Regions from separate parts of the Bacillus cereus group sp. BfR-BA-01360 genome, predicted to be linked through region 2. Evidence: predicted binding sites of a transcription regulator. Region 2 holds the regulator's gene; the other holds the start of a gene.

Region 1 (3,422 bases), on a different contig from region 2:
TCTTCTTTTACACCATGCAAACGAGCAGGCATAACTTTGGTTTCATTTAAAACTAAACAATCTCCCTCATGTAAATACGCTAAAATATCGCTAAAATGCTTATGCTCGATATCACCTGTTTCACGATCTAACACCATTAACCTTGATGTTTCACGCTTTTCAAGCGGCGTTTGCGCAATAAGTTCTTCTGGTAAATGAAAATCAAACAGATTAATATCCATAACTATATCCACCTATTTCTATTTAAGTCGATTTATTATATACATAATAAAAGATAATACAATACTTAACACAATACATGTAATGATCGGAAAATAAAAGGTAACATTTCCCTTTTTCACAAAAATATCGCCTGGAAGCCTTCCGATAAACTTCCAAGCTAATCCAATCACAATGAGAAGAATACCAGCTGTTATAAGAAGTTTTGACATATCTGTCATATTTTTGGCATCTCCATTCCGAAATGTTGGTATGCAAGTGGCGTAACAATTCTTCCTCGTGGCGTACGCTGTAAGAATCCAATTTGCAGTAAATATGGCTCATATACATCTTCAATTGTATGAGATTCTTCACCAATTGTCGCTGAAACTGTCTCTAATCCAACTGGACCACCGCGGAATTTTTCAATAATACCAAGTAGGAATTTATGGTCAATGTGATCCAGACCTAATTTATCTACTTGCAAGAGCTCTAATGCCATTTGTGTAATTTCCATTGCGATTGTTCCATCGCCTCTTACTTGTGCGAAATCACGTACGCGTCTTAAAAGACGGTTCGCGATACGCGGTGTACCACGAGCACGTCTTGCAATTTCTAAAGCAGCTAAAGAATCAATTTCCACTTCAAACACTTCTGCTGTTCTTTCTACAATCGCTGATAATTGATCTACTGTATAATACTCCAGTCTTGATAATACCCCAAAACGATCACGAAGCGGCGCTGATAGTGCTCCCGCACGCGTTGTTGCACCTACTAATGTAAAAGGTGGCAAGTCAAGCCTTACTGACCGTGCAGTCGGCCCTTTACCAATGACAATATCAAGACAAAAGTCCTCCATTGCTGGATATAAAACTTCCTCAATTGATCTATGCAAACGATGAATCTCATCAATAAATAGTACATCACCAGGCTGAAGAGCCGTTAACACTGCTGCTAAATCTCCTGGCCTTTCAATTGCTGGACCTGATGTCGTTCGAATATTAACTCCCATTTCGTTTGCGATAATATTAGCAAGCGTTGTTTTCCCAAGTCCCGGTGGTCCATATAATAAGACGTGATCCAATGTTTCCTCACGCATTTTTGCAGCCTCAATAAATACCTCTAAATTATGTTTTGCCTTATCTTGGCCAATATATTGACGGAGTGTCTGTGGCCGCAACGAATATTCTAAGTCTGCATCTTCATATGCAGATTCCCCTGACAGGAGACGTTCGTCCATTCTACTCACCTCTTACCATTTAGTAAAAGACTAAGCGCCTTTTTAATATACTGATCCGTCGTCAATGACTCTTTTAATAACTCTGGCAAGACGCGATTGATTTCGCGTTCTGCATAACCAAGTGCACGGAGCGCTTCAAGCGCCTCATCCAGTTCAGTTGATGAACCTTTTTTCTCATCAAAGCGCTCTTCGTCTGAGAATAAATCCACGAATACATCTGGTACAACATCAGCTAATTTTCCTTTTAAATCTAAAATCATTTGACGCGCCGTTTTCTTTCCAACACCTGGAAATTTCACTAAAAACCTCTCATCTTCGTTCTCAATCGCTTGTACAACCTGCCCTGTTTGACCTGAGGCTAAAATGGCAAGCGCACCTTTTGGCCCAATTCCCGATACACCCAAAAGTTTTGTGAATAGTAAACGCTCTTCACGTGTCTTAAAACCGTAAAGTGCCATTATATCTTCTCTTACATAGTGATATGTGTATACCCGAATTTCTTGCTTACTTCTTTGGAATACATATGGGTTTGGCGTAAAAATTTGGTAGCCAATTCCATTATGGTCAAGAACGATATATTCCGGTCCTACGTACTCTACATAACCTGTAACATACTCAAACAAAATACGATCTCTCCCTCTCAAATCATGTATTCCATTTTAACATACTTAGCAATAGAAAAGCGAGACTACCCCAACAAATGTTCTCTATTTTAAATTTCTCTTTTTTATATTGACAGATTGCTATCATGCAATTACTATTACATAGTCGATAATGATTATCAATATTAAATAAAGGAGCTACATGACGATGAAGCATAAACTATTTATTTTATTTACTCTCATCTTTGTTGTCTTAGCCACTGTCGGCTGTTCTTCTAAAAAAGAAGAAACTCGTGCGACAGAGCAAAAAACGAAAGTTGTGAAACACGCAAAAGGCGAGGCTACAATTCCAGTAAATCCAAAAAGAATCGTTGACTTATCTGGATCATCTGAAGAACTATTACTACTTGGACATAAACCAGTTGGTACGGCGAATACATATAAGGATAAAATCCAAGGTCATTTGCAAGAAAAACTAAAAGGTGTAAAAGCAGTTGGATGGTATTGGGCTCCTAAAGTTGATTTAGAAGCAGTTACTGCTTTAAAACCAGATTTAATTATTTTAAACAATCGTCAATTAAAAATTTATGACCAACTAGCAAAGATTGCACCAACAGTCGTTTTAGAAACAAACTTAGAAAACTGGCGCGATAAATTTAAAGAAGTCGGTAAATTATTTGACGAAGAGAAAAAAGCAACTCAGTGGATTGTCAACTACGATAAAAAAGCCGCTTCTTTATCTAAACAAATTAAAGAGAAAACAAAAGATGAAAACTTTATGTTCCTTGCTATAACACCACAAAATTTCCGTGTGTATGGCAATTTTGGATATGGAGATATTCTCTTTAACGATTTAAAACTTCCTGCAACAAAAGGAACAGATTTAAAACAAACAATGGCACAAGTATCATTAGAAGGACTTGTTGCATTCCAACCTGATCAAATGTTTATCGTAAACTTTGGTGGCGAAGCAGATAAAGTTTACGAGGATTATAAAAACAGTGCTATTTGGAAAGATAACAAAGCAGTTAAAAATAATCACGTTTATGAAGTAAGCAATGAAGTCTTTAACACAAAAGCATTCAATCCAATTGGAAAAGATATGTTAATTGATGAAATTGCAAAACAAATTTTAGATAAAAATAAATAAAACAAACTAGCAACTCATTTCGAGTTGCTAGTTTGTTTTTGCATATTGCTTCATCTTCTCCATCGTCTTCACAAAACGTTCTTTTGATTTAATCCGAATGCCTCGCTTTAACTTTGCCCGTTCATAACTTTTTAATTTTTTCATATCAATTTGAAAAAACGAGTGAATTGCATTATCGTTTTTTGGTACACCATTAAAAATTTGTAATATCCCCTCATCTGACACTCCAAAA
Region 2 (3,422 bases):
CCGATTGATATGTCTGAAATCATTGCAAACTATATATTGAAAAGAAAAGTGGTTGAAGCAACTCTCAATCAGAACTGGACGGTAATAAAATGAAGATCTAAAGAAACTACACCACTATATATTTCTATGAAAATAAAAAAGATGGGCTTGTCCCATCTTTTAATTTAGCTTGACATTATTTTTCTTTTTTAACGCTTTTAATTTCGCTGGGGTAATATCTTTCCCCTCTTCATTCACGATTTTAATTCCTTTTAATTCGTTTAACATGTTTTGGCGAAATCCTTTTAAATATTGTTCACGGAGCGATTGACGTTCCCGTTGTTCTTCTTCAGTTAAACCTTCATTCTTCGCTTTCCTCGCTAAGAAGTTAATGCGTTCAATGAGTTCGTGACTTAGCATCTCGAATCCCCTTTCTACTAAAAACTGATTATTATCATACAATAGTTAGTCTTGTTTATCAAGCAATTGCTTCGTATATTCCACATACCTGCGATGCACAGTAGCTTTAGAAACATCATATCCAAATCCACGAAGTGTCGCAGCAATCTCTTCAAAAGTTAATTCATTGCGGCGCAAACGAACAATCTCTTCAATCGGCACTTCTTTTTTCTCACGCCCCGTACTCAAGTGTCGGTTTTTCAAGTTTTTCTCCGGTCGAAATCCTCTTTCTACCGCTCTTTTCATGCCACGTTTAATCTTTAAGTTATGAATTTTCCTTTGATACTCTTCCACGATACTAATAATATCAAGTACCATTGAATCAGAATCAGACAGCTGCAATTCACCGTTATGTGTATGCGTATACACTTTTACTCCATCTTTATATAAGCAATGCATTAAAGCAATCTTCGCATTTCCTCTGCCAAGCCTTGTTTCATCTTGAATAAGAAGTACCTCAATTTGCTCGTCCCGTATTATATCTAATATTTCCAATATTCCTTCACGTTCAATCGTGTAACCACTTGCTTGTTCTTCAACCACCTTTATAACATTCATTTGATATCGCTCAGCTAAATGCAACAATTCATCTTTTTGACGTGCCAATGATGTTTCTTGTGCCTCTTTCGTTGTACTTACACGAGCATAAATGATTGCATTCATTTAAAACCCACTTCCTCTTTTTGATTTTTTTATTAGTTTAGCATAAATCTCTTACATGTTCGAACTTATGTTTGTAGAATGTTTTTTCACATGGTATACTTATGAATAAGAAAAACGAAAAAACGAGGTGTTAAAAAATGGAAAAGTTAACAAAACGCCAGCAAGACATTCTCGACTTCATTAAACTGAAAGTACAGGAAAAAGGTTACCCGCCTTCCGTACGTGAAATTGGTCAAGCAGTCGGCCTTGCTTCTAGTTCTACAGTGCACGGACATTTATCACGTCTAGAAGAGAAAGGATATATTCGACGCGATCCAACGAAACCGAGAGCGATTGAAATTTTAGGAGAAGAAAGAATCGAAATTGGTACACAATCTGTTGTTCAAGTACCAATTGTCGGAAAAGTTACAGCTGGATTACCGATTACAGCTGTAGAAAGTGTGGAAGAACATTTCCCACTCCCTGCAAGTATCATTGCTGGAGCTGATCAAGTATTCATGCTACGAATATCTGGAGATAGTATGATTGAAGCTGGTATTTTTGATGGAGATTTAGTTGTTGTTCGTCAGCAACATTCCGCAAACAATGGTGAGATTGTCGTCGCTCTAACAGAAGATAATGAAGCCACAGTTAAACGCTTTTATAAAGAAAAAGATCACTTCCGTCTACAACCAGAAAACTCTTCTTTAGAACCAATTATTTTAAATACCGTTTCTGTTATCGGAAAAGTAATTGGTGTATATCGTGACCTACATTAAAAAATAGACCAAAATGGTCTATTTTTTAATGTACGTTAATTATACCATCGTCCATAGCTGTTTTCCTCTCAATTTGCACACCGTCATTTCTAAATGTGACGTCTCTGGCATCTTCCTTAAAAATCTGTACTTTGCATGAACAGTCGCGTTTTAACGTTCTTTCCTTTCCATTATATAAAACGAAAATGATCTTCACTTGTCTATGTTTAATTCACTTGAATGCTAACATCTCCCGCAGCTGTTTTTCCTGTGATTTTCACACTACCATCGCCAAATGTAACATTCCTGTCCTCTGTTTGAAAAATTTCTACTTCTCCTGCATACGTCTTACCGCTCACAACTGCATTCTGAGGCTTCTCAAGTAAACGAATATCTATGTCTCCCGCTTCTGAATTTGCTTCTAAATCGTATTTTGCATCATGATCCATAACCTTTACATCTCCCCTAGCTGTTTTGGCAACGACTTTACCGTTCGTTCTGTTTATTTCCACTTCTCCTGCTTTTGAAGAGCCTTCTACTGTTTTTGCTGACACTCGCTCCATTGCAACATCTCCAGCAAGAGTTAAGGCTTCTACACGTTCACTCTTCACCTCACTTATTGTAATCTCACCTGCAGATGATTTCATTTTTATTTCTTGATAAGTACGCTCAGGAACAACAACCGTTAGCTTTGTTGCTTTAAACCCCGAAGATAAAAATGAAAAGTCAAATAAAAATCCTTCTTTTGTTTCCCCTTTTATTCCCAAAACATCTCCTTCTTCATTAACACTCACTCTTTGTTTTTCAATATTTCCTGACTGTTTCACATAGAAAGAAGAATCCTTTCCTTTTTGAATCACAATATCTCCAGCATCTAATTCAATATCTACATTTTTAATTGCCTCATTTTTTATAACTTTTTCCGTTTCTTTCTGCTCCGCCGCATCTACCATCTCCGAATATGTTTGTGATATACCAATAATGCCAACTACAATACAAACAATGGCTACTAACATTATTTTTTTCATCTTATTTTTCCCCTCTAATCATTTTGAGATTCCAATTGACGTAACGTATACAAAGATTTTTAAACCATTTTGTACAGTAGTAAGCACCGATACATACTAATAATCCAATCCCAAAAAATGTAATAGAAACAAATATATCAAGCCATAAAAAAGTGCCAGTTAGTATCTTAATCACGACTAGGAATGGTGCTATAACGGAGGAAATCCCTCCAATCCACAGTGAGAATATAAAACTTACAATTGTAATTAAAGGTCCTAATACAATAATGAAGTTTAATAAACTAAGCCCAACTACCGACGTAACAGCTCTTGTTATATTTGATGCAGACGGATCTTTTTTCATCTCATCAAAACGATATAAGGCTAACATCTCTTTTGCAATCGCTTTTGGCGAGCCAAGTCCCTTTATAATTTCTGCTTCTGTCTTCCCTTCCTCTAACCCAAATCGAAAATGTTCCTCATAGTCATATAGAATATCTCTTCTTTCTTCTTCTGGTAGCTTTCTAAGATGTGTTGATAATTCCTGAAGAAATTGCTCTTGATTCATATCATTACA

Evidence for each region. Region 2 encodes LexA, which represses DNA repair genes until DNA is damaged. Its sites were predicted from a motif close to CGAACATATGTTCG; they were not measured.
Region 1: ruvA (Holliday junction DNA helicase RuvA) is a predicted target of LexA. The motif match lies at 2,132-2,145, and genes of this name have one in related genera.

Annotation. Positions count from the first base shown of each region.
Region 1 covers NZ_JAKUFV010000023.1:54,090-57,511, forward strand. Annotated here, with positions in the region: gene queA (tRNA preQ1(34) S-adenosylmethionine ribosyltransferase-isomerase QueA) at 1-221, opposite strand, end outside; gene MR056_RS17605 (DUF2905 domain-containing protein) at 240-440, opposite strand; gene ruvB (Holliday junction branch migration DNA helicase RuvB) at 437-1,438, opposite strand; gene ruvA (Holliday junction DNA helicase RuvA) at 1,444-2,061, opposite strand; gene MR056_RS17620 (iron-hydroxamate ABC transporter substrate-binding protein) at 2,249-3,190, shown strand; gene MR056_RS17625 (BofC C-terminal domain-containing protein) at 3,218-3,422, opposite strand, start outside.
Region 2 covers NZ_JAKUFV010000010.1:85,120-88,541, reverse strand. Annotated here, with positions in the region: gene MR056_RS11685 (bifunctional metallophosphatase/5'-nucleotidase) at 1-93, shown strand, start outside; gene MR056_RS11680 (DUF896 domain-containing protein) at 160-399, opposite strand; gene MR056_RS11675 (YneB family resolvase-like protein) at 445-1,101, opposite strand; gene lexA (transcriptional repressor LexA) at 1,239-1,859, shown strand; gene MR056_RS11665 (DUF4097 family beta strand repeat-containing protein) at 2,066-2,866, opposite strand; gene MR056_RS11660 (DUF1700 domain-containing protein) at 2,868-3,413, opposite strand; gene MR056_RS11655 (PadR family transcriptional regulator) at 3,418-3,422, opposite strand, start outside.